4 regions of the Klebsiella sp. R445 genome follow, and region 2 is predicted to be linked to each of the others. Evidence: predicted binding sites of a transcription regulator. Region 2 holds the regulator's gene; each other region holds the start of a gene.
What was found. Region 2 encodes CRP, which controls carbon source genes, mostly activating them, when cyclic AMP is high. Its sites were predicted from a motif close to ATGTGANNNNNNTCACAT; they were not measured.

Region 1 (7,333 bases), 1.2 Mb from region 2:
GCCGCCGGCACATGCGGTTCGTCTTCAAACACATCGAGAGCCGCCCCAGCGATAACACCGTTTTGTAACGCCTGTATCAACGCCTTCTCATCCACCAGCGAGCCGCGGGCGATGTTGATCAGCCACGCCTGTTTCGGCATGACGTTAAACACTGAATAATCGATCAGCCCGCGATTGGCTTCGCCGCCGGAGGCCGCAATCACCAGGAAATCGCTCTCGTGGGCCAGGGTATGCAGATCGGCACACCACTGATAATCCAGACCCGGCACCGGTTTGCGGTCGGTGTAAAGCACCTGCATGTCGAAGCCGCGGGCGCGACGGGCAATCGCCTGGCCGATATTGCCCATCCCCAGCAGGCCAATGCGCTTACCGCTGACCTGAGTCGCCAGCGGCATCCCGCCCTTCTCCCAGCGCCCTTCCCGGACAAAGCGATCGCCCTGACACAGATTGCGGGAGGCGGCCAGCAGCAGCCCCATCGCCAGATCCGCCACGTCATTGGTCAGTACGCCGGAGGTGATGGAGATCTTAATCTGCCGGGTACGAGCATATTCCACATCAACGGCATCGGTACCGACGCCGAAAATGGCAATCAGGCCAACGTGCGGCAGCAGCTCAAGGACGCTGTTCTGTACGCCAATGTCCCCACGGGTGACAACCGCGGCAATGTTCTCGCCTTGCTCACGCAGAAAACCTATCGGATCGTCCTGCTCGTACAGACGCAGCAGCGGGAAATGGGCCGCCAGCTGCTCCTGCAGTGCATCAATAACGGGGGCCACTAAAAGGACGGCGCGGGTAAGAGTACTCTTCATCAGATCACCTGTTTGACGGTTCGTTACAACGGTAGCCACTATCAAACGGGTTTTTAGCGGGGCGTTTTGCGATCTGCATCACGCTGAATCGTGTTAAAAATTGCTGTTACCCTCTACGTGATCGCTAAGACAAAACCGACGTATCACGCTGTGACGCGGGGCATGGCGTTAACGGTTTGCTAACACCGTGGCGTCGCGCGACAGGCGGGATTAAATCGTTTCGCCCAGCGACAGGCGGTAGTGCAGGTCTACTTTCTCAATGGTCGGCAGTCCTTTGATTTTTTTGATTAAAATCTCAGTAGCGACCTTACCCATCTCAAAGCGCGGAGTCAGCACGCTGGCCAGCCGCGGGGTGATAATCTGGCCGATCTCCAGGCCATGAAAACCGGCGATCGCCAGCTCCTGCGGGACATTGATACCCGATGCGAGGCACTCCTGTAACACGCCCACCGCCAGGTCATCATTGGTACAGAGGATCCCGTCCATGGTGGCATACATCTGCCGCGCCAGATTCATCATGCCGGTTCCTATCGACACCGACGACACCTTATTCGGCGCAATACGCCCTGTCGCCAGCCCGGCATTCTCCATCGCCTGGCAATAGCCGGCGTAGCGTTGCTCGTCGCGCACGTCAGACATCGAGCCGAAATAGATAATGTGCCGCTTGCCGCTCGCCAGCAGCATCGTGGTCATGTCAAAACCGGCTTTGAAGTTATCGAACCCGACGTTGATGCGCCCGGGATTCTCCGCCAGCCCCATCACTTCGGCGATAGGAATTTTGGCGGCGTTGAGGTACTTATCCGCCCGCAGGGTGTGAACCGACTCGGTCAGCAGCAGGCCTTTGACATGAAACGCCAGCACCGCCGCGATCTGTTCTTCTTCGCGCTGGCGATCGTAATCGTAGTTGACCACCAGCGTCTGGTAGCCGTGCGCCGCGGTCACCGATTCGATCCCCGCCAGCAGGTCGGCGAAGATTTGGTTATGAAAAGAGGGAATTAATACGCCAATGCGCGGAACGACGACGCTGGTCATCGCCGGAATATCGGGATCGGGCTCATAACCGATTTCCGCAATCACGCTGGCGATACGTTCTGCGGTCTCCGGTTTGACTTTGTCCGGCGTACGTAAATAGCGGCTGACGGTCATCTTGGTTACGCCAGCCAGCGCTGCAATATCATTGAGCGTAATGCGTTGTACTTTCATCTATCGACCCGTCAAATACATCCAATGCATCAGGCCATTATGCCTGCCGTTCAGGAAAAAGAGAATCACACCATTCTGCGCTTAACCCCTTGAGCCATGGCAATTTCCACCCGACATCACGTTTAGCGTAACCCCTTTTCGTAACACCATTTTGAGTGATCTCCATCACAGATTTACCCGGCAAAAATCCGTGAGATAGAGCACAGGTTGTTGCGGGTCATGTTTTGCCATCAGCGGCATTAACACGCACCACATCATTTATATTCAGCCGTTAATCAGGATATCAAGATGAAAGATCTTTTCAGCTTACAAGGCAAACGTATTTTAATTACTGGCGCAGGACAAGGGATTGGTTTTGTCATGGCGCAAGGCCTTGCACGATATGGCGCAGAAATTATTGTCAACGATATTTCGGCGTCTCGTGCGGATGATGCGGTCATGAAATTACGTGATGAGGGTGCCATTGCCCACTCCGCGGTATTTAATGTTACCGATGCCGAGGCGGTTGAAAATGCAATTGCGAAAATTGAAACCGAAATTGGTGCGATTGACGTGTTATTTAATAACGCGGGTATTCAGCGCCGCCATCCTTTTACCGAATTTCCGGTGCAGGAATGGCATGACGTTATTTCCGTCAACCAGACCGCGGTATTCCTGGTCTCCCAGGCGGTAGCCAAACGTATGGTCAGCCGTCGGCGCGGCAAAATCGTCAATATCTGCTCCATGCAGAGCGAACTGGGCCGCGACACGATTACCCCGTACGCCGCCGCCAAAGGCGCGGTGAAGATGTTGACTCGCGGCATGTGCGTCGAGCTGGCGCGCGATAACATCCAGGTCAACGGTATTGCCCCGGGCTATTTTAAAACCGCCATGACCCAGGCCCTGGTGGACGATCGGGCCTTTACCGACTGGTTGTGTAAACGTACGCCTGCCGCACGCTGGGGCGATCCGCAAGAGCTGATTGGCGCCGCCGTGTTTCTCTCCTCCAAAGCATCCGATTTCGTCAATGGACATCTGTTATTCGTCGACGGCGGCATGCTGGTTGCCGTCTGATTAAGGAGCGCATTATGGCAGGGCAATGCATTATTTTGATGGGCGTGTCGGGCACCGGGAAGACCACCGTGGGTCAGGCGCTGGCCCAGGCGCTTGGCGCCAAGTTTATCGACGGTGACGATCTTCATCCCCGGCAGAACATCGTCAAAATGGCCGCCAGTCAGCCGCTGGATGACAACGATCGCCAGCCGTGGCTGGAGCGCATTGGCGATGTGATTTTCAGCCTTGGACAGAAGAACGAATCCGGCGTGCTGGTGTGCTCGGCGCTGAAAAAGCGCTACCGCGACCAGCTGCGCGAGGGTAACCCCCATTTACGCTTCCTGTGGCTGACCGGCGACTACGACTGCATTTTGCAACGGATGCAGGCGCGTAAGGGCCACTTTATGCCGGAAGCCCTGCTGCGCAGCCAGTTTGCCGCGCTGGAAACCCCGGATGCCAGCGAAGGCGATATCGTCGCGGTGGATATCGCCCCCGATGTCGCGAGCATTGTGGCGCACTCCATCACATTACTTAACCCGCAACCCACGCAGGGAGTCCCGGCATGATTATCGATACCTTAAGCGCCGCCGCTAAAAATAGTTTTTACCCGCCGGTTATCCGCAAAGCGCTGCAGGCGGTACTGCAGCAGGAGCCGCACGCTCTGCCACCGGGGAAATATACCGTCGATGGCGATAATCTGTTTTTTACCGTTGTTGAAGGCAGCACGAAACCGCTGGCGGAACAGCGCCCGGAGTACCATCGTCAGTACATCGATATTCATATTGTGCTGCAAGGTGAGGAGATTATCGGGGCCGGAAACAAAGGCCTGGAGATTGTGCCGGACGGACCGTTTAAGGACGCCCATGATATTGGCTTTTGTGAGGAGATCAGCAGCGAAACGCTGATTCATCTGCATCCTGAAGAGCTGGCCGTCCTGTTTCCCGGGGAACTGCATCGACCAATGAGCGCCATGGATGCCGGCGCACCGCTACGCAAAATTATCGTCAAAATTGACCACGCGCTGCTTTAATCAGTCAGCCATCGGCCCCGCCGCGTTCCATGCGGGGCCACATGAATTTGTCTCTTAGTTATCCAGTTCGTCCATCGACTTAACCTGATCGCGATTAATCTGCTCGGTACGACCGGTCTCCGCATTTTTGTAGGACACCATGCCGGTATCATCATCCACCTGCGGTTTACCATCGGTCACAATGGTTTTGCCATCGGTAGTTTTCAGCGACTGATTGGATGAACACCCGGCTACGGTAAACAGTGCAGCAGCAGCGAAAACCACAGCGGTGAGGGGTTTATTGTATTTCATCGTGTTTCTCTCCCGTTATTCAGTCAAATTAATTATTTCCTAACCACTTCAGGCTAGCTGACCAAACCGGGAGAGAACACCAGAACTCTCCGAAGTGGTGTTTTCACGCGGATGTTCTTGTTTTTGTTCTAAGCCGATCGCAAGGCAAAAAAAAGCGCCCCCGGGGTCGACCACCGGAGGCGCTTTTTACGGGCAGATTACATTATTTCTTAATCTGCGCGTGCATTTCCTGCACCGAGGTGACCTTCTCGATAGCGTTGGCGTTCAGCGCCATTGCCGTCGCGAAACCGCCGTTCAGGGTCGTGTCGTAATGAACTTTGTACTGCAGGGCGCTGCGGCGAATCAGCTTGGAGTCTTCAATCGCCTGACGACCTTCAGTGGTGTTGATGATGTAGGTGTATTCGCCATTCTTGATACGGTCCTGAATGTGCGGACGACCTTCATGCACCTTGTTCACCAGACGCGGGTTGATACCGGCTTCCCCCAGCACAATCGCGGTGCCGTGGGTGGCATCCAGTTCGAAACCAAACTTCAGCAGTTTCGCCGCCAGGTCAACCACACGCTCTTTGTCGCCTTCGCGAACGGAGAGCAGCGCGCGTCCCTGTTTTTTCATGGTTGAGCTGCTGCCCAGCTGCGCTTTCGCGAACGCTTCCGCGAAGGTACGCCCTACGCCCATCACTTCCCCGGTAGAGCGCATTTCTGGCCCTAACAGCGGGTCAACGCCCGGGAATTTGTTGAACGGCAGCACCACTTCTTTCACCGAGTAATACGGCGGGATAATCTCTTTGGTCACGCCCTGCTGTGCCAGGGTCTGGCCAGCCATCACGCGCGCCGCCACTTTGGCCAGCGGAACACCGGTGGCTTTCGAGACGAACGGGACGGTACGTGCCGCACGCGGGTTGACTTCAATCAGGTAGACTTCGTTGTTCTTCACTGCGAACTGGACGTTCATCAGGCCGCGAACCTGCAGCTCGAAGGCCAGCTTCTGTACCTGCTCGCGCATCACATCCTGAATTTCCTGGCTCAGGGTGTAGGCCGGCAGAGAACATGCGGAGTCACCGGAGTGTACGCCTGCCTGTTCGATGTGCTCCATGATGCCGCCAATCAGCACCATTTCGCCGTCGCAGATTGCGTCAACGTCAACTTCTACCGCGTCGTCAAGGAAGCGGTCCAGCAGCACCGGCGCGTCGTTAGAAACGCTGACCGCGGTCTGGAAGTAGCGACGCAGGTCGGCTTCGTCGTAGACGATTTCCATTGCCCGGCCACCGAGGACGTAGGACGGACGTACCACCAGTGGGTAGCCAATCTCTTTTGCCTTCTCAACGGCCATCTCGATGGCGGTAACGGTGGCGTTAGCCGGCTGCTTCAGTTTCAGACGGTCAACCGCCTGCTGGAAACGCTCGCGGTCTTCTGCACGGTCAATCGCATCCGGGCTGGTGCCGATAACCGGTACGCCAGCGGCTTCCAGCGCACGGGCCAGTTTCAGCGGAGTCTGGCCGCCGTACTGCACGATGACGCCTTTCGGCTTCTCGATGCGCACGATTTCCAGCACGTCTTCCAGGGTGACCGGCTCAAAGTACAGACGATCAGAGGTGTCGTAGTCGGTCGACACGGTTTCCGGGTTACAGTTGACCATAATGGTCTCGTAACCGTCTTCACGCAGCGCCAGCGAGGCGTGTACGCAGCAGTAGTCAAACTCGATACCCTGACCGATACGGTTCGGGCCGCCGCCGAGGACCATGATTTTATCGCGGTCAACGGACGGGTTCGCTTCACACTCTTCGTCGTAGGTGGAGTACATGTAGGCGGTGTCAGTCGCAAATTCCGCCGCGCAGGTATCCACACGCTTGTAGACCGGGTGCAGGTTGTACTGGTCACGCAGCTTGCGGATTTCGCCTTCACGAACGCCCGCCAGTTTTGCCAGACGCGCGTCGGCAAAGCCTTTGCGCTTAAGCTGGTGCAGGAAGTCAGCGGTCAGGCCGGTGATACCGAGTTCGGTCACTTTCTCTTCCAGACGTACCAGCTCTTCAATTTGTACCAGGAACCAACGGTCGATGTTGGTCAGGTTGAAGACGCCGTCCACGGACAGCCCGGCACGGAATGCATCGGCGATGTACCAGATACGCTCGGCGCCAGCGTCTTTCAGCTCGCGGCGGATTTTGGTCAGCGCTTCCGGATCGTCGAGGCTCACTTTCGGGTCGAAACCGGTGGCGCCCACTTCGAGGCCGCGCAGCGCTTTCTGCAGAGATTCCTGCTGGGTGCGGCCAATCGCCATCACTTCACCCACGGATTTCATCTGCGTGGTCAGACGGTCGTTCGCGCCAACAAATTTTTCAAAGTTGAAGCGTGGAATTTTGGTGACGACGTAGTCAATGGACGGTTCGAACGATGCCGGGGTACGACCGCCGGTGATGTCGTTCATCAGCTCATCCAGGGTGTAACCGACCGCCAGTTTCGCCGCCACTTTGGCAATCGGGAAGCCGGTGGCTTTCGATGCCAGTGCGGAGGAACGTGATACGCGCGGGTTCATTTCGATAACAATCAGTCGACCGTCTTTCGGGTTCACCGAGAACTGAACGTTAGAACCGCCGGTTTCCACGCCGATTTCACGCAGTACCGCCATCGAGGCGTTACGCATCACCTGATACTCTTTGTCGGTCAGGGTTTGCGCCGGTGCCACGGTGATGGAGTCACCGGTGTGAATGCCCATGGCGTCGAAGTTTTCGATGGAACAGACGATGATGCAGTTGTCGTTCTTATCGCGCACCACTTCCATTTCGTACTCTTTCCAGCCGATCAGCGATTCATCAATCAGCAGCTCGTTGGTCGGAGAGAGATCCAGACCGCGGGTACAAATTTCTTCGAACTCTTCGCGGTTGTAGGCAATACCGCCACCGGTGCCGCCCATGGTGAAGCTCGGACGAATGATGCACGGGTAGCCCACATCGGCAGCAACGGCCAGCGCTTC
Region 2 (7,333 bases):
AAAATTTTCGCACAGCTGAATCTACGTTCTGCGGAAGTCGAAGGCGACAGCTTCCATCGCTACACCCGCCCGGAAATGGACATGGCGATCCGCAAAGCGCGCGATCAGGGCAAGCACATCAGTTACTTCGGTCCGGAAGCCAACGACTTCGGCCTGCTGGAAAATACCTTCCTTGAATACGGGCGCAACGGCAGCGGCCAGTCGCGAAAATACCTGCATACCTATGACGAAGCGGTCCCGTGGAATCAGGTTCCAGGTACCTTCACGCCGTGGCAACCGCTCCCGGAACCGACCGACGTCCTGTTTTATGAAGGGCTGCACGGCGGCGTGGTCACCCCGCAGTACAACGTCGCGCAAAATGTCGACCTGCTGGTCGGGGTGGTGCCGATTGTCAATCTGGAATGGATCCAGAAACTTATCCGGGATACCAGCGAGCGCGGCCATTCCCGTGAAGCGGTAATGGATTCCGTGGTGCGTTCGATGGAGGACTACATCAACTTCATCACCCCGCAGTTTTCCCGTACCCATATCAACTTCCAGCGAGTCCCCACCGTCGATACCTCGAACCCGTTTGCGGCGAAAGGCATCCCTTCACTGGATGAAAGTTTTGTGGTGATCCACTTCCGTAATCTGCAGGATATCGATTTCCCGTGGCTGCTCGCGATGCTGCAGGGATCGTTTATCTCGCATATCAATACGCTGGTGGTTCCGGGGGGCAAAATGGGTCTGGCGATGGAGCTGATCATGACGCCGCTGGTAGAGCGCCTGATGGAAGGCAGAAAGATCGACTAGCCATAAAAAACCCCGGACGTATAACGACTGGGGTTGTTCTCTGCTACCTGGCACTATCCGGCCGTCAGTTAGCCTTCAATGACTTCATAGGTGTGGGTGATGTTGACTGCTTTTTGCAGCATCAGCGCCACCGAGCAATATTTCTCTGCCGACAGATCCACCGCACGCGATACCGCCGCATCCTTCAGCTCTTTGCCAGTCACAATGAAATGCATGTTGATATGGGTAAACAGGCGCGGCGCCTCTTCCCGGCGTTCAGAAGTCAGCTTCACCTCACAGTTGGTCACGTCGTGACGCCCTTTCTGCAAAATAGACACAACATCAATCGCGCTGCATCCGCCCGCCGCCATCAACACCATTTCCATCGGGCTTGGCGCTTTATCTCCGGAGTTGCCGTCCATCAGAATCTGGTGACCTGATGCGGACTCTCCGATGAAGGTTAACCCTTCAACCCATTTCACACGAGCTTGCATAAAATTTAACTCCGAGGTTGCAATTTTCCTGACAGATTACGCGCACATAACAATTCTCGCAACGGAAGGCGACCTACATCATGCTGAAGCAAGACACCAGGAGACATGCGGCAAAAGCTATGCTAAAACAGTCGGGATGCTACAGTATTACATTAATGTATTGCATGTATGCAGAGGAGTTCACATTACAGGCTGAAGAAAAATCACCAGCCATTTCCCAGGCATAGGGAAACAATACGATTGCATGCCCGGATGCCGTGTAGTGTCGGCACCCGGAGATAGCTTATAACAGAGGATAACCGCGCATGGTGCTTGGCAAACCGCAAACAGACCCTACCCTCGAATGGTTCTTGTCTCATTGCCATATTCATAAGTACCCATCGAAAAGCACGCTGATCCACCAGGGTGAAAAAGCAGAAACGTTGTACTACATCGTCAAAGGCTCTGTGGCTGTGCTCATCAAGGATGAAGAAGGTAAAGAGATGATCCTCTCTTACCTCAACCAGGGCGATTTCATCGGTGAATTAGGCTTGTTTGAAGAAGGCCAGGAGCGTAGCGCCTGGGTACGTGCAAAAACCGCATGTGAAGTGGCCGAAATCTCTTACAAAAAATTCCGTCAGTTGATCCAGGTTAACCCGGATATTCTGATGCGCTTGTCGTCGCAGATGGCTCGTCGTCTGCAGGTCACCTCCGAAAAAGTGGGTAACCTTGCCTTCCTCGACGTCACCGGTCGTATCGCTCAGACGCTGCTGAATCTGGCTAAACAGCCGGATGCCATGACCCACCCTGATGGTATGCAAATTAAAATTACCCGCCAGGAAATTGGTCAGATCGTCGGTTGTTCTCGTGAAACCGTCGGCCGTATTCTGAAGATGCTGGAAGATCAGAATCTGATCTCCGCACACGGTAAAACTATCGTCGTTTACGGTACGCGTTAAGTCGTTAAAACGGCGTGTTGCCCCCGCAATACGCCGTTTTTGTCTCCCCCTGATGTGGCGCAGGCTGATTTACCACCCGGAAGTCAACTATGCACTGCGGCAAACGCTGGTGTTGTGTTTGCCTGTCGCGGTCGGTCTTCTCCTCGGTCATCTGCAACAGGGTCTGCTGTTCTCCTTAGTGCCTGCCTGCTGTAACGTCGCCGGTCTGGACACCCCGCACAAACGCTTTTTCAAACGCCTGATCGTGGGTGGCTCGCTGTTTGCTGGCTGTAGCCTGGTGGTCCAGCTACTGCTGCAACAGGAGATCCCGCTGCCCCTGATCCTTAGCGGCCTGGCGCTGCTGCTTGGCGTGACGGCAGAGATTAGCTCGCTCCATGCCAGACTCCTCCCGGCCTCGCTGATTGCGGCCATCTTTACCCTGAGCCTTGCCGGGAACATGCCCATCTGGGAGCCGCTGTTGATCTACGCGCTCGGCACCTTGTGGTACGGATTGTTTAGCTGGTTCTGGTTCTGGCTCTGGCGTGAACAGCCGCTACGTGAATCCCTGAGCCTGCTCTACAGGGAGCTGGCTAACTACTGCGAAGCGAAATACAGCCTGCTGACTCAGCATATCGACCCGGCGACATCGCTCCCGCCGCTGCTCACTCGCCAGCAAAAGGTGGTGGACCTGATCACCCAGTGCTATCAGCAGATGCATATGCTGGCGGCGAACCAGCGCAACGATCACAAGCGCCTGCTGCGGGCGTTTCAGGTGGCGCTGGATCTACAGGAACATATCTCCGTCAGCCTGCATCAGCCTGAGGAAGTCCAGAAGCTGGTGGAGCGTAGCCACGCGGAGGCGGTGATCCGCTGGAACGCGCAAACCGTTGCCGCCCGTTTGCGGGTGCTGGCCGACGACATTCTGTACCATCGCTATCCGCAACGCTTTCATATGGATAAGCAGATTGGCGCGCTGGAGAAAATTGCCTGGCAGCACCCCGACAACCCGGTCGGGCAATTCTGTGCCTGGCACTTTAGCCGCATCGCCCGCGTGCTGCGTACCCAGCGCCCGCTGTATGCCCGCAACCTGATGGCAGATAAAGAACGCCGCCTGCCGCTGTTGCCTGCGCTAAAGCACTATCTCTCATGGAAATCGCCGGCGCTGCGCAATGCAGCGCGTATCTGCGTGATGCTCACTGCCGCCAGCCTGATGGGCAGCGCCCTGCACCTTCCCAAGCCTTACTGGATCTTAATGACGGTGCTTTTCGTCACCCAAAACGGCTACGGCGCGACGCGAGTGCGCATCGTCCATCGGGCGGCCGGCACCCTCGCAGGCCTCGCCATTGCCGGGCTGACGCTGCACTTTCACGTTCCCGATGGCTATACTCTGACCGCGCTGCTGATCATTACGCTGCTGAGCTACCTGATTATTCGCAAGCACTACGGCTGGGCGATGGTCGGCTTTACCGTGACGGCGGTATATACCCTGCAGCTGCTGACACTTAACGGCGAGCAGTACATTGTCGCCAGGCTTATCGATACGCTTATCGGCTGCCTGATCGCCTTTGGCGGAATGGTCTGGCTGTGGCCACAGTGGCAGAGCGGGCTGCTACGTAAAAACGCCCACGACGCGCTGGAGGCCGATCAGGAGGCCCTCCGGCTGATCCTCAGCGACGATCACCAGGCTCCGGCGCTGGCCTATCGCCGCATGCGCGTCAATCAGGCACATAACTCGCTGTTTAACTCATTGAACCAGGCCATGCAGGAGCCAGGGTTTAACTCGCATTATCTGGAAGATATGAAGCTGTGGGTTACCCACAGCCAGTTTATTGTTGAGCACATCAACGCGATGACCACCCTGGCCCGCGAGCACAACATGCTGACGCCGGAGCTGGCCCGGCGCTATCTGGAATCCTGCGAGATTGCGCTTCAGCGCTGTCAGCAGCGGCTGGACACTGACGGTCCCGGCAGCGCTGACGACGTGAATATTATGGAGTCTCAGGACGTCGAAGTGAGTCGCGGCCCGCTAAGTACCATGGAGCAGCACCTGCAGCGGATCCTCGACCATCTGAACACCATGCACACCATCTCGTCGGTGGCATGGCGTCAGCGCCCACATCATGGCATCTGGCTGAGCGCGACTAAGCGCTAAGCACCTTCTGTACCGCCTGGGCAAAGCGCGCCATTCCTTCGGCAATATCCTGCTCATCGATCACCAGCGACGGCACAAAGCGCATGACGTCCGGCCCGGCATTGAGCACCATGACGCCTGCATCCGCCGCGGCATACAGGAAATCGCGCGCCCGGCCTTGATGCTGTGGTTTGAGCTCCGCACCAATCAGCAGCCCCATGCCGCGGATATCGCTAAACAGGTCAAAGCGAGCGTCAATCTCCTGCAGATGTTGCACAAACAGCGCCCGCTTCGCGTTCACCCCTTCCAGCACATCAGGCGTATTGATCAGGTCAAATGCCGCCCCGGCAACCGCGCAGGCCAGCGGGTTACCGCCGTAGGTTGAACCGTGGGAGCCGGCGTGGAAGGCGCTGGCGATTTCGTTAGTGGTCAGCACGGCGCTGATCGGGAAACCGCCGCCTAGCGCTTTGGCACTGGTGAGGATGTCCGGCGTCACACCATAATGCATGTACGCAAACAGCGAACCGGTACGCCCCATCCCGCACTGCACTTCATCAAACACCAGCAGCGCCTGATGCTCATCGCACAGTTCGCGCAGCCCTTTCAGGAACTCTGGCGTCGCCGCCATCACGCCACCTTCGCCCTGAATCGGCTCAACCACGATTGCGCAGGTGTGATCGTCCATCACCGCTTTAACCGCGTGCAGGTCGTTAAACGGCACGTGGATAATGTCGGCGGGTTTCGGGCCGAAACCATCAGAATACTTTGGCTGCCCGCCCACGGACACGGTAAACAGCGAGCGGCCGTGGAAGGCGTTATGGAAGGCGATGATTTTGGTCTTATACGGACTGTGGCGGGTAATGGTGTAGTGACGCGCCAGCTTGAAGGCCGTTTCGTTGGCTTCCGTACCGGAGTTCATAAATACCACGCGCTCGGCAAAGGTGGCGTCCACCAGCTTGCGACCAAGACGCAGCGCCGGTTCGTTGGTAAAGACATTGCTGGTGTGCCACAGGGTTTCACCCTGCTGCTGCAGCGCCGCCACCAGCGCCGGATGACAATGACCTAACGCCGTCACCGCAATCCCACCGGCAAAATCAATGTACTCTTTACCCTGCTGATCCCATACGCGGCTACCTTTACCCTTTACCGGGATGAATTCCGCAGGTGCATAAATCGGCAGAATAACTTCATCGAATGTGGCGCGGGTAATTACCGGTTGCTCAGTTGCCATGTCATGCCATCCTTCTTCGTTACGCAATCATTATTGTGATAATCTAATCACAAAATATGCATAAAAAATCAATCAATGGCAACTGTATAGCCAAAATAATTCGGGTTGTGAGGTGCAGCGACTAAGCGCTGGTCAGAAGGGTGAGCCTCACCATCAATGAGGCTCATACATCCAGGCAACTTGAAGGATGAAAGGTATAAATCATCGATTGAGGAAATTTGCCAGCAACTGATGCCCCTGCTCGCTGAGAATACTCTCCGGGTGGAACTGTACCCCTTCGAGATCCCACTCGCGATGGCGAATCCCCATAATTTCACCACTCTCGCTACGCGCCGTTACGTCAAAGCAGTCGGGAAGCGTTGCAGGATCAATCAGTAAAGAGTGATAGCGGGTGACCACCAGCGGATCATTCAGCCCCAGGAAAACCCCGGTGCCGTTATGGCGGATGGGGGAGGTTTTGCCGTGCATGACGGTGGCAGCGCGTACGATAGTGGCCCCAAAGGCCTGCGCAATCGCCTGATGACCCAGGCAAACCCCCAGCAGCGGAACCCGGCCGGCGTAATGTGCGATAACCGCCAGCGAGATGCCGGACTCATTCGGCGTGCAGGGTCCGGGAGAGATAACAATTTTCTCTGGCGCCAGCGCCGCAATCTCCTCAAGCGTCAACTCATCGTTGCGCCTGACCAGCACCTCTGCCCCCAGCTCGCAAAAATACTGGTACAGGTTCCAGGTGAAAGAATCATAGTTATCGATAAGCAGGATCATGGTGGCTCCGGAAAAAACAAAACCGGGCTATTCTACTCAGATTATGGTGCTGCGCTTATCACTTTGCGAAACATCCGTGCAGAAGGGTCGGAATCGCCCTTTCCGCTGATACAGTACGGGCGATAAGGCGCGGGCGATAATTACCCGCGCGGGAAGAAAAACTTATGGCAGGACTTTCGCGGAGAGGATGACGACCGGTTTAGACGGAACATTCTGGTACGGCCCGACGTTGTGGGTCTGCACCTGAGAAATCTTATCGGCCACGTCCATGCCTTTCACCACTTTACCGAAGACCGCGTAGCCAAAATCACGCTGTCCGTGGTCGAGAAAAGCATTGTCAGCGATATTAATGAAGAACTGGCTGGTCGCGCTGTCCTGGTCGGCAGTACGCGCCATCGCGATGGTGCCGCGGGTGTTGCGCAGGCCGTTATCGGCTTCGTTTTTAATCGGCGGATTCGGCTGCTTTTGCTGCATCTGTTCGTTAAAGCCACCGCCCTGCACCATGAAGCCCGGGATTACGCGGTGGAAGGTGGTGTTGTTGTAGAAACCGCTGTTCACGTATTTCAGGAAGTTATCCACGGAAATCGGTGCTTTCTGGCTATTTAACTCCAGCTCAATATTTCCCGCGGAGGTCGTCAGCAATACATGAGGATCGCCCTTCGCAGCCATAGCCGGAGAGAAAGCTGAAATGGCGACAACGGCAACCACCGCCGCCAGAGTTGATTTGAACATGGGAATTCCTTAACGGAGCAGAATAAAAAGCGAGTGCTTTGATTCTAAAGAGCCTTTGCATCCTGGGCCAGCGTTTTACCTAATTTTACGTAGCTGAAATAGTTGTTACGACACACGCATTAACCAGCAGAACATTCAAAACCGATCAACATCACACTAATCAATGCAAAAAAGAGTGCATTACATAATAAACGTTTGCTTACATCACGCGAATGAATAAAATCTGTTCGCCATCGCGCAGTCAATGCGTTTTACATTTCTATTCACAGGCCAGTCATGACTAACAGCAACC
Region 3 (7,333 bases), 800 kb from region 2:
TCGCTGCCAGCGGGCGTACCGACGGCAACGCGGGGGTGATTTTCAACACCGGCCTTGATGACGACGGCAAGCTGAGCGCGAAGGTCAACGGGCGGGTTTATCAGCTGAGCGGCAAGCGCAACTATCTGCCGCTTTCCCCTTACAGTCGCTACGACGTTGAGCTGCAGAACAGCAAAAACTCGCTCGACAGCTACGACATCGTCAGCAACCGCAAGAGCCGCCTGACGCTCTATCCGGGCAACGTGGCGGTGATCGAGCCGGAAGTGAAGCAGATGGTGACCGTTTCCGGACGCATTCGCGCCGAAGACGGCACGCTGCTGGCGAATGCGCATATCAATAACCACATTGGCCGTACGCGCACCGATAGCAGCGGCGGATTTGTAATGGATGTGGATAAAAAATTTCCGACGATAGATTTCACCTACGGCAACAACCAGAGCTGTGAAGTCGGACTGAACATCAGCCAGGCGCGCGGTGCGGTTTGGGTGGGCGATGTGGTGTGCGCTGGCCTGAAAACTTACGCCAGCACGCAGCAGGCAGGAGAAGGACATGAAAGTTAAAGGATTCGCGTTGATAGGCCTGGGGCTGGTGGCGCTATATGCCTCGCGAGCCGGGGCAGCAGTCACGAAAACAACCTGGGCGGATGCGGCGGCAGTGCAGTATGTGTTCGTAGAAAATAACTCGGATGATAACTTTTTCGTCACGCCGGGCGGCGTGCTGGACCCGCGTATGACCGGTGCCAGCCGCTGGACCGGGCTGAAATATACCGGCAGCGGTACCATCTATCAGCAGAGTCTGGGCTATATCGACAATGGCTATAACACCGCCCTTTACGCTAACTGGCAGTTCGATATGTGGCTGGAAAACGCCCCGGTATCGTATCCCCTAAGCGGACTGCGCTGCATCAACTGGTATGCCGGCTGCGATATGGGTACCAGCCTTATTTTGCCGCAGGTCACCGATGCCAACGGTTTTTACGGCGCGAAAGTTACCTCCGGCGGGCAAAAATGGATGCACGGCATGATGTCGGACGCGTTTTATCAGTATCTCCAGCAGATGCCGGTGGGCGGTAGCATGTCGATGACCATCAATGCCTGTCAGACCTCCGTCGCCTACGATGCCACCAGCGGCGCACGTTGTAAGGACCAGGCGTCCGGTTCCTGGTATGTGCGTAACGTCACCCACACCAAAGCGGCAAGCTTAAAGCTCATCAATACGCACTCCTTGACCGAAGTGTTTATCAACAGCGATGGGATCCCGACGCTGGGGGAAGGAAATAGTAATTGTCAGGAGCAGACCATTGGCACCCGCAGCGGGCTGAGCTGCAAGATGGTCGACTATGCGTTGCAGCATAACGGGCTGAGCAATACCTCGATCCATATCTTCCCGGCGATTAGTAACTCCTCGCTGGCCTCGGCGGTGGGCAGTTACGATATGCAGTTCAGCCTCAACGGCAATAGCTGGAAGCCGGTCAGCGGCACCGCTTACTACTATACCTTTAACGAAATGAAAGCCTCGGATTCGGTCTACATCTTCTTTTCCAGCAACTTCTTTAAGCAGATGGTGGCGCAGGGGATCAGCGATATCAACACCCAGGATCTGTTTAACTTTCGTTTCCAGAACACCACCTCGCCGGAGTCCGGCTGGTATGAGTTTTCCACCTCTAACTCGCTGGTTATCAAGCCGCGTGATTTCAGCATCAGCATTATTTCGGATGAGTACACCAGTTCGCCATCACGAGAAGGCAATGTCGGGGCCGGGGAGCCTGCGCTTGATTTTGGCTACATCGTGACCACCAGCGGCAGAACCGCCGCCGATGAGGTCCTGATTAAAGTGGATGGCCCGGCACAGTCCATTGCCGGTCGTTCGTACTGTCTTTTTACCTCGGCAGATGGCACGGCAAAGGTGCCTTTCCCGGCGCAGCTCTCGCTGACGACCCAAAGCGGCGCGATCAAAACGTACGACGCAGGCTGCGATAGTCACTGGAACGATATGACGGATGCGCTGTGGCTGACGACGCCGTGGACCGATGCGTCCGGCGATGTTGGCGTGATGAATAAGACAACGGTTAAATTTTCCATCCCGATGAACGATGCTATCTCATTAAGAACCATTAATGACGAGGGCTGGTTTGGCGAAGTAAGTGCTTCAGGAGAGATTCATGTTCAGGCGACGTGGCGCAATATTAATTAAGCGGTTCAGAGTCGCCGGGTGGTTACTACTGCTGGGGCTGCCGATGGTGGGCCAGGCGATCTCCGTCGGCAATCTGACTTTTTCGCTGGGGGCTGAGGAGCAATTTGTTGCTAAACGGGTCCTGAATAACAATAAGAGCGCGCGGCTGTATCAGGTCTCCGTGGTTGGTATCGACCGTCCTGGTGGCAATGAAGTGCGCTCCCGTCCTGCGGATGGCGAACTGCTGTTTGCTCCGCGCCAGCTGACGTTACAGGCCGGGCAGGGCGAGTATTTTAAATTTTATTATCATGGCCCGCAGGATAACCGTGAACGCTATTACCGGGTGTCGTTTCGTGAAATCCCGACGCGCAATCGCGTCGCGCGTAATGCGGCGGGAGGAATGGTCGGTATCGATCCGGTAGTGGTGATGGAGACTATCCTGGTGGTGCGTCCGCGGCAGGTGCAGTTTCGCTGGGCCTTCGATCCCAAGGCGGGGAGTCTCAGTAACAGCGGCAATACCTGGTTTAAGCTGTTGATTAAACCCGGGTGCGATTCAACGGAAGAAGAGGGAGAGGCCTGGTATTTGCGGCCTGGAGATGTGCTTCGCCAGGCGGCACTGCGCCAGCCTGGCAATAAATATATTATCTATAATGATAAATTTATTAAGATATCAAAGGATTGCGAATAGACGGCGTCAGAGCTGTCCGTTAAATGGTCTGGCGATCAGGTCATGACCATCGGCCATTGCGGCGGCGTCTGACTCATGACGTCAATCATCACGTCTTTGATATTGCCCCAGATTTTAGCGACATCCAGCAGTGTGATACCCAGCAGGCCGGTGGCGAACCAGCAGGCCGCAGCCAGGCCAAGACAGCTGCAAATGACGGCTAAACCGGCATAGTCACTTTTACGTAGCTGAATGTTCATCGAGCTGGCCAAAAACATCAAAACCGCGCTCACTAGCGGCCAGCGCAACAGTATGACACTGGTAGTAATGGAAGCCATCAACCTCATCCTCAAAAAGATCGGGTGCCTTTGACAACCTGGCGAGACTGACGATGACGTGGCGCTCTGGCTATCTTTAGGCAATCAGGAAAGTAATGAAACAGTGTTCTTGTTTCACTAAGTTGTGTGAACTATATCACATTTGCTGTTTTATTCACCAGTCCAAAATGCGCGTTTTTTTATCTGTTTTTAAACCATATTATTAATATGGTTATTGGCGCGATATATGACCTATTATTTATGAACGTTATCTGCGGTTTTAATGATTTATTCTCGGCAATGATACGGATAAACCGAATTACTGAGTGGTCGGACTCGCATAATGCCGAGAAAGTTTCTCGATTGCCCGCGAACTTAGTATTATTCATCATTATTGACGATGGGGTTTTTACACCAACTGGCTGATTGCCAAAAATAGTCACTGCTGTAAACAATGGGTGTGATCTTTTACCGTGATTAAGGCATATCGCATGGATAAACAACGGAAATGAATCGTCGCACGCTGCGCAAGCCCTTGCGTATATTGGGCCTTGCCCTGGTGGTCTTACTGCCCATCGTTCTGGCGCTGTGGTTTGCCCAGCTGAGAGCGAAAGCGGAAACCGGCGATCGGCTCCGTTCGTTCTCGCAGCTGGCGTTGCAAAAAACGGAGCTGGTGGTCGATGAGGTGGAGCTGGCACGGAAAAAAGCCTTGCAATATAAAGGGGTAATCTGTTCTCCCGAGCACCAGCAATATATGCTGGGGATCGTGCGCAGTCTGCTTTACGTCGATGATTTAATTTACGCTGACGGGACGCAGTTTGATTGTTCCACCTCGGTTCACCCGAAGACCCCGTGGCGAACGCCGGCGGCAAATTATACAAAAGCGCCCGATATCGCTATTTACTATTATCGGGATACGCCTTTCTATCCTGGTTTTGCCATGACCTATATGCAAAAAGGGCACTACGTCGCGGTTATTAATCCTCTGTCCTACAGCGCCTTAATATCCAGCGATAAAGATTTAGCCTATGGCTTGTTCGATACCAAAACTAACCTCTTTTTCTCTACCAGCAAAAATGCTGATGCCGAGTTGCTGCACAGACTGGTAGGACACGATAGCACCTTATTCCGCCAGGATAACCGGGTTTATACCGTGGCTCGCTCCACCATTCGCCCCATCGCGGTGATCATGTCTACGTCGTACGCCAGCTATTACCAGGTCTTTTTTGATCAGCTCACCGTCACGCTGCCGCTGGGCTTCATTTGCAGCCTCCTGATTTTACTGGTCTGGTCGCGAACCCGTAAGCAATACGATTCCCCGCGCAATATGCTGCAGCGGGCGCTAAACCACCGCCAGTTGCGCCTGCACTACCAGCCCATCATCGATATTCAACATAACCGCTGTGTGGGGGCTGAAGCACTGCTGCGCTGGCCGGGATGTGAGGGGACGGTGATGAGCCCGGCGGAGTTTATTCCGCTGGCGGAAAGCGAAGGGATGATCGCCCAGATTACCGACTATGTGGTGGATGAACTGTTTGCTGAACTGGGGGAGTTTCTCTCCCGGCATCCTCATCTGTATATCGCCATTAACCTGTCGGCCACGGATTTTTACTCATCAAGGCTGATCGCCAGAATCAGTGAAAAGGCCAGCAGCTACGCGGTAAGTATCGACCAGATTAAAATTGAAGTGACCGAGCGCGGGTTTATCGATGTGCACAAATCCATGCCGGTGATCCAGGCCTTCCGTGAAGCCGGGTATGAAATTGCCATTGATGATTTTGGCACCGGCTATTCAAACCTGCACAATCTCCACCTGCTGAACGTGGATATCCTCAAGATCGATAAGTCGTTTATCGATACGCTGACGACCAACAGTACCAGCTACATGATCGTCGAGCATATTATTGAAATGGCGCGCAGCTTGCATTTAAAGACCGTTGCTGAAGGGGTGGAAACGATAGAGCAGGTGAACTGGCTACGACAACGTGGCGTGCAGTATTGCCAGGGCTGGCACTTTGCCAAAGCGATGCCGCCGCAGGAGTTCAGGTTGTGGCTGGCGAACGCGCCCAGGCTGCTCAGCCCCAGTGCCTGAACGGTCAGGCAGAAATCTGATGGCGGTAGTCGCTAGGGGTTCGATCAAACTCCCGGCGGAACACCCGTGAGAAGGTCTGCTGCGACACGTACCCCAGATCCATCGCAATATCAAAGATCGGTCGCTGCGTCGTTCTGAGCGCTTCTGCTGCCATCAGCAACCGGCGCTGGCGGATGTAATCACCCAACGTTTGATGCATCACGGCACGGAACATCCGCTGAAGGTACCATTTCGAGTAACCTGATTTTCTGGCGACTACATCAATGTTAAGTGGTTGATCGATATGTTCATCAATCCATTCAATAAGCGTTTGGATAATATCCTGATGGGACATAAAGCGGCCTCTCTCAATTCTCGATTCGTCGTTTTGTCTGTGGGCGAGTATAATTCCTCAAGTTAACTTGAGGTAAAGCGCTTTATGGAAAAGAAATCGACCCGCATTAAAATGCTGCTGACCCCAGGCGAGGTGGCAAAACGTACCGGTGTTGCCGTCTCGGCTCTGCATTTCTACGAGAGCAAAGGGCTGATTCACAGCCAGCGCAATACCGGCAATCAGCGGCGCTATCGACGTGACGTGCTACGTGCGGTGGCGATCATTAAAATTGCCCAGCGTATCGGTATCCCGCTGGCGACCATCGGCGATGCGTTTGGCGTATTGCCGGAGGGGCATAACCTGAGCGCCAAAGAGTGGAAGCAGCTCTCGTCGCAGTGGCGGGAAGAGCTGGACCGCCGCATCCATACCCTTACCGCGCTGCGCGATCAACTGGATGGCTGTATTGGTTGCGGTTGCCTGTCACGGCGCGACTGCCCGTTGCGTAACCCGGGAGATAAACTGGGTGAAGAGGGGACTGGGGCGCGACTGCTGGAAGATGACGTATAAAAACTAAAGCGCCACAACAGGGCGCTTTAGTTGTTTTCCGGTCTTTGTCTTTTACTCTATCCTACTGGTTCGCAGGAGGGTTTCCCCCGACGTCGACTCCCCTCAGTATTGCGCAAGATGTTGATGGAGGTTCCGGATTGCGTCGACAATTTAATTGTGGCACAGCCCCGTCATTTCACCGGTTTATTTCGCCGAAATTTTTCCGCCAATCGTCGTCAGTTCCTATAGTTAATTCGAACAACTGACGGGAGAATCTCCATGCTGACGGTGCATCACCTCAATCAATCGCGATCGCAGCGCGTGCTGTGGGCGCTTGAAGAACTCCAGCTGCCCTATCGCGTGGTCAGCTACCAGCGGCAGAAGAACATGCTGGCGCCCCCGGAACTGAAAAAGATCCATCCGCTTGGCAAATCGCCGGTGGTGGAAGATAACGGCTACGTGCTGGCGGAGTCGGGCGCGATTCTGGAATATTTGCAGGAAACCTACGATAGCGAACAGCAGTTCAGGCCGCAGGGGACCGCCGACAAGCTGCAATATCGTTTCTGGCTGCATTATGCCGAGGGTTCGCTGATGCCGCTGCTGTTGATGAAGCTGGTTTTTGCCAGCCTCGGCAAACCGCCGATCCCTCTCGGCATGCGAACGCTGGGTAACGTGCTGGGCAAGGGCGTGCAGAAAGCCTGGCTGGATCGACAAATTGCCACTCACGCCCGCTATATAGAAGAGCATCTTGCCAGCCAGCCGTGGTTTGCGGGGGCAACGCTGAGCATGGCCGATATCCAGCTCAGTTTTCCGGTGATGGCGCTGCTGGCGCGCGGTGGTATTGCCGATTTGCCGCACATCCGGCGCTGGGTGCAGCAGGTGGAACAGCGTCCGGCCTGGCAACGGGCGATTGAACGCGGCGGTCCGTTCACCCTGCCGGAGTGAAGTAGTGATTTTTGTGATGACCGCCAGGAATTGCTATCAGCGCAATACAAAAATGTTACCGGATTGCGCATGAACGACAACGTTTGCGCATCGGCTGGTTATTTCGTGAGCGTCATAAGCAAAATTTAGCGAATTAGCGTAAACATCAGTTGAAAAGGCCCATCTAAAGGCTGGATAATCGTTTGCTTTTTTATTTTGCTCGCTATTTATCCCAGAAATAATTCGAGTTGCAGGACAACAATGCGCAGGCAACTTGAAGGATGACGGGTATATCCTCCTTT
Region 4 (7,333 bases), 410 kb from region 2:
AAGCGGCAAAATCATCGCCGCTCCCAGGACAAGTCCCTGAAAATAATACGATAACATGAAGTGTTGTTCCGATAAGGTCGTTAATGCAGGGGAATATAACGCGTAAAAATCATTAGAGGAAATTGATAATTTTAATCATTAATTAATATAACTAATGACGGTGTGATTAAAAAAGGGTCCATGCATAGCATGAACCCTTTTTATGCCAGCCTTTAATCAATCAAGCTAACCGATAACCGACGGTCAGGCCTGGCATATCGGCGGCGAATTACTCCACTTTCTCCTGCGGGCGAACCACATGGACATCCATTTGCGGGTACGGGAAGCTGATGCCGTTCGCGTCAAAGTCACGCTTAATACGCTCCAGCACGTCCCAGTAAACGCTTTGCAGGTCGCTGCTCTGGCTCCATGCACGCACCACATAGTTTACTGAGGATGCCCCCAGCTCATGCAGACGCACGGTCATTTCGCGATCCTTAAGGATACGATCTTCCGATTCGATGATATTGGTGAGCAGCTGCTTCACCTTATCAATGTCGGCATCGTAGGATACGCCGATAATGAATTCATTACGGCGCACCGGCTCGCGGGAAAAGTTAATGATATTGCCGGCAATAATTTTGCCGTTGGGGATCACCACAATTTTGCCGTCAACCGTGCGCATCGTGGTCGAGAAGATCTGCACGTTCAGCACGGTACCGGCAATGCCACCGAGATCGACATACTCACCCGCGCGGAACGGACGGAACATCACCAGCAGTACACCTGCGGCGAGGTTAGACAAGGAGCCTTGCAGCGCCAGACCGACGGCCAGACCCGCGGCACCGAGGACGGCGATCACCGATGCCGTCTGCACGCCGACGCGGCCCAGTGCGGCAATCAAGGTAAAGGCGATAACGGCATAGCGTACAAGCGCAGACAGAAAATCGGCAACGGTCGCATCAATCTTGCGCGCCAGCATCAGGCGGTTAACCGTATTCGATACCACCCGTGCCACGATCATCCCGACAATGATAATCGCGATGGCAGCGACGATATTGACGGCATAGCTCAGCAGCAGCTCCTGATTGCGCACCAGCCACGAGCTGGCGTTATGTAGGCTGTCGCCAACGTTCAAATCTTCCATTTAACATTCCTTATGAATACCCATAGGGGAAATAAATAACCAGACCTGCAATCATCAGGTTAACTAAGGGTAAACAATAAGGGCATATTTTGCCAAGTTGATCACAATTTCCCGTGACCAATCACTGGCTTCAGATGTAAAAAAGCCCGCAATAGCGCGGGCTTTTGGGCAAGAAACAGAATGTTCTTACAGAACGTCGATCGCGTTCAGTTCTTTAAATGCCTGCTCCAGACGAGTCACCATGGACGCCTGTGCAGCGCGCAGCCATACGCGCGGATCGTAGTATTTCTTGTTCGGCTGGTCTTCGCCTTTCGGGTTGCCCAGCTGGCCCTGCAGGTAAGCTTCGTTGGTTTTGTAGTACTGCAGGATACCGTCCCAGGTTGCCCATTGGGTATCGGTATCGATGTTCATTTTGATAACGCCGTAGCTGACGGAATCTTTGATTTCCTGAGCGGAAGAACCGGAACCGCCGTGGAAGACGAAGTTCAGGCTGTTGTGCGGCAGGTTGTGTTTCTTAGAAACATATTCCTGAGAATCGCGCAGGATAGTCGGGGTCAGAACAACGTTACCCGGCTTGTACACGCCGTGTACGTTACCGAAGGAAGCAGCGATGGTGAAACGCGGGCTGATTTTGCTCAGTTCAGTGTACGCGTAATCAACGTCTTCCGGCTGAGTGTACAGTGCAGAAGCGTCCATGTGGCTGTTGTCCACGCCGTCTTCTTCGCCACCGGTGCAACCCAGTTCGATTTCCAGAGTCATGTCCATTTTGGCCATGCGCGCCAGATATTTAGAACAGATTTCGATGTTTTCGTGCAGGGTCTCTTCAGACAGGTCGATCATGTGAGAAGAGAACAGCGGTTTGCCGGTAGCAGCGTAGTGTTTTTCACCCGCGTCCAGCAGACCGTCGATCCACGGCAGCAGTTTCTTCGCGCAGTGGTCAGTGTGCAGAATAACCGGCACGCCGTAATGTTCAGCCATCTGGTGAACGTGATGTGCGCCAGAGATAGCACCCAGGATTGCAGCACCCTGCGGAACGTCAGTTTTCACGCCTTTGCCTGCGATGAACGCAGCGCCGCCGTTAGAGAACTGAACGATAACCGGAGATTTAGCTTTTGCAGCTGCTTCCAGAACGGCGTTGATGGAGTCAGTACCCACACAGTTAACCGCTGGCAGAGCAAAGTTGTTTTCTTTAGCTACCTGGAACACTTTCTGAACGTCATCACCAGTGATCACGCCAGGTTTTACGAAATCAAAAATTTTAGACATGTTACGTAGTCCTGTATCTTCGGCCGTTTATGCTCGCCATCACTGGTGTGGCAGTCCTCTGGCTGACCTCGCGTTCCCCGGTGACGTCAGTCCCCGACGTTCGCGCTGTTGCCCGCTTCCTGCAACACCAACGATTTAAAGCAACAAATTGAATTTTATTTGTAAAACAGGCGGGAATGTCCCGCCTGATCAAACTTACTTCTTAGCGCGCTCTTCAAGCATCGCTACAGCTGGCAGTACTTTGCCTTCCACGAATTCGAGGAATGCGCCGCCGCCGGTGGAGATGTAGGAGATTTTGTCCGAAATACCGAACAGGTCGATCGCTGCCAGGGTGTCGCCGCCGCCTGCGATGGAGAAACCTTCGCTGTCAGCAATCGCGTTAGCTACGATTTCGGTACCTTTACGGAAGTTCGGGAATTCGAATACGCCAACCGGACCATTCCACAGAATAGTTTTAGCGTTTTTCAGGATATCAGCCAGTTTCTGTGCAGAAACGTCGCCCAGGTCCAGAATCTGCTCTTCATCTTTGATGTCGCTAACAGATTTCAGGGTTGCGGTAGCGGTTTCGGAGAACTCAGTGGCTACGCGAACGTCTGTCGGGACCGGGATATCACAGGTGGTCAGCAGGCGCTTAGCTTCATCAACCAGGTCTGCTTCATACAGGGATTTACCAACGTTGTGGCCCTGGGCTGCAACGAAGGTGTTGGCGATACCACCGCCAACGATCAGCTGGTCAGCGATTTTGGACAGAGAGTCCAGCACGGTCAGTTTGGTAGAAACTTTAGAACCACCGACGATAGCAACCATCGGACGAGCCGGTTCTTTCAGCGCTTTACCCAGCGCATCAAGCTCAGCAGCCAGCAGCGGGCCCGCGCAAGCGACGTCGGCGAATTTACCGATACCGTGGGTAGATGCCTGTGCACGGTGTGCAGTACCGAATGCATCCATCACGAACACGTCACACAGTGCCGCGTATTTTTTGGACAGCGCTTCGTCGTCTTTCTTCTCGCCTTTGTTAAAGCGAACGTTTTCCAGAACCACCAGTTCACCCGCGGCAACTTCAACGCCATCCAGGTAATCTTTAACCAGACGTACCGGGTTAGACAGTTTGTCTTTCAGGTAATTAACAACCGGCAGCAGAGAGAATTCTTCGTTGTACTCGCCTTCGGTCGGACGACCCAGGTGAGAAGTGACCATCACTTTAGCACCCTGTTTCAGAGCCAGCTCAATGGTCGGCAGAGAAGCACGGATACGCGCGTCGCTGGTTACTTTCCCGTCTTTAACTGGTACGTTCAGATCGGCACGGATGAAAACGCGTTTACCAGCCAGATCCAGATCGGTCATCTTAATTACAGACATGGTGAATCCTCTCAATGATTCTTAAAGTTTTGCAGACGCCATACGCGCGATCGCGAACGATTTTGCGCAGGGATGTCTCACCTGAAACCAATAACGGCCATCGCTAACGTCGTGTCGAGCATCCGGTTAGCAAAGCCCCATTCATTATCGCACCAGACCAGTGTTTTGATCAGATGGGCACCACTCACCCGGGTTTGCGTGCCATCAACGATGGCGCTGTGCGGGTCGTGGTTAAAATCTATCGAGACCAACGGCAATTCCGTATAGTCAACTATACCATGAAATGCACCTTGTGCTGCTTTTTGCAGCAACTGGTTGACTTCACTGGCTTTTACGGGATTTCTCACCGTGACGCTCAGGTCGATCGCCGTCACATTAATCGTCGGAACGCGGACCGCAATCGCCTCAAAACGGTCATTAAATTGCGGGAAAATTCGCGTAATTCCCGCGGACAATTTGGTATCAACCGGAATGATCGACTGGCTCGCAGCACGCGTACGCCGCAGGTCCGGATGATAAGCATCGATCACCTGCTGATCGTGCATCGCGGAGTGAATTGTCGTTACCGTTCCTGACTCTATGCCGTAGGCATCATCTAACAGCTTTATGACCGGGATAATGCAGTTGGTGGTGCAGGAGGCGTTAGAGACAATACGATGCTCGGCACGTAGCTCTTCGTGGTTCACGCCAAATACCACGGTCGCGTCGAGATCGCTGGCACCGGGATGGGAAAAGAGCACTTTCTTTGCCCCAGCCTGAAGATGGGCTTCGCCATGCTCACGACTGCCATACACGCCGGTACAATCCAGAACGATATCAACCGCCAGTTCCTGCCAGGGCAGCGCCGCAATCGAAGGTTCGTGCAGCAGGCGAATGGCATCATCGCCGACAAACAGCTGCTCTCGCTCCTGGCGAACATCCCAGGCAAAGCGCCCATGGCTGGTGTCATATTTCAACAAATGCGCGATGCCTGCGGCGTCCGCCAGTTCGTTGATAGCCACCACGGTAATTTCCGCACGACGCCCGGATTCGTATAACGCGCGAACCACGTTGCGTCCTATGCGACCGAAGCCATTAATCGCGATGCGTATGGTCATAGGTCTCCTGCAAGGTTGTCCCTGATTTGAGATGGCTGACAGAGTAATCCAGCCGCGCCTTAAGGGAAACCTTACCCGTCGCAAACTGCGACTGATTGATTAATTGTCGAACATTTATACGACTGAAACGCTTCAGCTAGAATAAGCGAAACAAGGAATAAAAGGAATGGCTGTCCAGTGGAAGAAGTGAGTTATCTGACATTCGTCACATTTTTGTTGGAATAATATGCCATCGCCAGACGGCTTTTGGGAATAACGAAGATAAAAAAAAACCGGGAAAATTCCCGGTTTTTTCTGACGTTAGCCCCTGGATAACCAGGATGCAGACGACTACAGCAGCGCTTTCGCTTTGGCGACCACGTTTTCCACGGTGAAGCCAAACTCTTCGAACAGCAGCTCTGCCGGCGCAGACTCACCGAAGGTGGTCATACCGACGATAGCGCCGTTCAGGCCGACGTATTTGAACCAGTAATCAGCGATACCGGCTTCAATGGCCACACGCGCAGAGACGGCTTTCGGCAGCACGGATTCGCGGTAAGCGGCATCCTGCTTGTCGAACGCGTCGGTGGACGGCATGGAAACCACGCGCGCCTTCACGCCTTCGGCAGTCAGTTTGTCCCAGGCGGCAACCGCCAGCTCAACTTCAGAACCGGTCGCGATGAAGATAAGCTCAGGCTGGCCTGCGCAATCTTTCAGCACGTAGCCACCGCGAGCGATGTCTTTCAGCTGCTGCTCGGTACGATCCTGTTGTGCCAGGTTCTGACGAGACAGAATCAGCGCAGTCGGGCCGTCATGACGCTCAACGCCATATTTCCACGCCACCGCAGATTCAACCTGGTCACACGGACGCCAGGTGGACATGTTCGGTGTAACGCGCAGGGAAGCAACCTGCTCAACCGGCTGGTGAGTCGGGCCATCTTCGCCCAGACCGATAGAGTCGTGGGTGTACACCATCACCTGACGCTGCTTCATCAGTGCCGCCATACGCACCGCGTTACGGGCATATTCGACGAACATCAGGAAGGTCGAGGTGTACGGCAGGAAGCCGCCGTGCAGGGAGATACCGTTAGCGATAGCGGTCATACCGAACTCACGCACGCCGTAATGGATGTAGTTACCGGCGGTATCTTCGTTAATCGCTTTCGAACCAGACCAGATAGTCAGGTTAGATGGCGCCAGGTCAGCGGAACCGCCGAGGAACTCTGGCAGCAGCGGACCGAACGCTTCGATCGCATTCTGAGACGCTTTACGGCTGGCAATCTTGGAAGGATTAGCCTGCAGTCTGGCGATGAATTCATTGGCTTTCGCATCGAAATCAGACGGCATGTCACCTTTCATACGACGGGTGAATTCAGCTGCTTCCTGCGGGAAGGCTTTCGCATAAGCTGCGAACTTCTCGTTCCAGGAGGCTTCTTTCGCCTGACCGGCTTCTTTCGCATCCCACTGCGCATAGATATCAGACGGGATTTCGAAGGCCGGGTGATGCCAGCCCAGCGCGTCACGGGTCAGCGCAATTTCTGCGTCGCCCAGCGGTGCGCCGTGGGAGTCGTGCGTACCGGCTTTGTTCGGGGAACCGAAACCGATGATGGTTTTGCACATCAGCAGGGACGGTTTGTCGGTGACCGCGCGCGCTTCTTCTACTGCACGTTTGATGGCATCGGCGTCGTGACCGTCTACGCCACGCACAACGTGCCAGCCGTAAGCTTCAAAGCGTTTTGCCGTATCGTCGGTGAACCAGCCTTCAACGTGACCGTCGATGGAGATACCGTTGTCGTCATAGAACGCCACCAGTTTACCCAGTTTCAGGGTACCGGCCAGGGAGCAAACCTCGTGAGAGATCCCTTCCATCATGCAGCCGTCGCCCATAAAGGCGTAGGTGAAGTGGTCAACGATATCGTGGCCCGGACGGTTGAACTGCGCCGCCAGCGTTTTTTCTGCGATAGCCATACCTACGGCGTTAGCAATACCCTGACCCAGCGGACCGGTGGTCGTTTCCACACCCGCGGTGTAGCCCACTTCCGGGTGACCCGGGGTTTTAGAGTGCAGCTGACGGAAGTTTTTCAGCTCTTCGATCGGCAGGTCGTAACCGGTGAGGTGCAACAGGCTGTAGATCAGCATGGAGCCATGGCCATTGGACAGCACGAAGCGGTCACGATCGGCCCAGGACGGATTCTGTGGGTTATGGTTCAGGAAATCACGCCACAGGACTTCGGCAATGTCAGCCATACCCATCGGGGCACCCGGGTGGCCGGATTTGGCTTTCTGTACAGCATCCATGCTCAGCGCACGAATAGCGTTAGCAAGCTCTTTACGTGAGGACATTTTGACTCCAGTTCGGACTGTTGAAGGTCATACCCTTAACGGCTTGACGAGAGCGCATTTTGGGCTATGCCAGAAAAAAGTGACAACAATGTAACCCAAGCGACAAAGCATGTACATGGAGCATCCTTTTGTGGTTTAAGAAATCTCCGGAACACGTTGTGCT

Region 1: a site for CRP is predicted at 2,166-2,183, ahead of idnO (gluconate 5-dehydrogenase). Genes of this name have one in related genera too.
Region 3: a site for CRP is predicted at 3,302-3,319, ahead of ACMYSN_RS13205 (YjcB family protein). Genes of this name have one in related genera too.
Region 4: a site for CRP is predicted at 5,042-5,059, ahead of epd (erythrose-4-phosphate dehydrogenase). Genes of this name have one in related genera too.

What each region holds. Positions count from the first base shown of each region.
Region 1 covers NZ_CP180446.1:2,401,980-2,409,312, forward strand. Annotated here, with positions in the region: gene ACMYSN_RS11165 (2-hydroxyacid dehydrogenase) at 1-809, opposite strand, end outside; gene ACMYSN_RS11170 (LacI family DNA-binding transcriptional regulator) at 1,020-2,012, opposite strand; gene idnO (gluconate 5-dehydrogenase) at 2,301-3,065, shown strand; gene ACMYSN_RS11180 (gluconokinase) at 3,080-3,610, shown strand; gene ACMYSN_RS11185 (NanQ anomerase/TabA/YiaL family protein) at 3,607-4,074, shown strand; gene ACMYSN_RS11190 (YgdI/YgdR family lipoprotein) at 4,129-4,365, opposite strand; gene carB (carbamoyl-phosphate synthase large subunit) at 4,568-7,333, opposite strand, start outside.
Region 2 covers NZ_CP180446.1:3,618,744-3,626,076, reverse strand. Annotated here, with positions in the region: gene ACMYSN_RS16865 (phosphoribulokinase) at 1-792, shown strand, start outside; gene ACMYSN_RS16860 (OsmC family protein) at 861-1,265, opposite strand; gene crp (cAMP-activated global transcriptional regulator CRP) at 1,571-2,203, shown strand; gene ACMYSN_RS16850 (YccS/YhfK family putative transporter) at 2,256-4,334, shown strand; gene argD (bifunctional acetylornithine/succinyldiaminopimelate transaminase) at 4,324-5,544, opposite strand; gene pabA (aminodeoxychorismate synthase component II) at 5,746-6,309, opposite strand; gene ppiA (peptidylprolyl isomerase A) at 6,472-7,041, opposite strand; gene tsgA (MFS transporter) at 7,318-7,333, shown strand, end outside.
Region 3 covers NZ_CP180446.1:2,814,414-2,821,746, reverse strand. Annotated here, with positions in the region: gene ACMYSN_RS13220 (TcfC E-set like domain-containing protein) at 1-560, shown strand, start outside; gene ecpD (fimbrial adhesin EcpD) at 550-2,193, shown strand; gene ACMYSN_RS13210 (fimbrial biogenesis chaperone) at 2,162-2,860, shown strand; gene ACMYSN_RS13205 (YjcB family protein) at 2,896-3,177, opposite strand; gene ACMYSN_RS13200 (EAL domain-containing protein) at 3,665-5,248, shown strand; gene soxS (superoxide response transcriptional regulator SoxS) at 5,253-5,582, opposite strand; gene soxR (redox-sensitive transcriptional activator SoxR) at 5,667-6,128, shown strand; gene ACMYSN_RS13185 (glutathione S-transferase family protein) at 6,387-7,052, shown strand.
Region 4 covers NZ_CP180446.1:4,030,219-4,037,551, reverse strand. Annotated here, with positions in the region: gene argO (arginine exporter ArgO) at 1-57, opposite strand, end outside; gene mscS (small-conductance mechanosensitive channel MscS) at 269-1,126, opposite strand; gene fbaA (class II fructose-bisphosphate aldolase) at 1,313-2,392, opposite strand; gene pgk (phosphoglycerate kinase) at 2,588-3,751, opposite strand; gene epd (erythrose-4-phosphate dehydrogenase) at 3,829-4,848, opposite strand; gene tkt (transketolase family protein) at 5,179-7,170, opposite strand.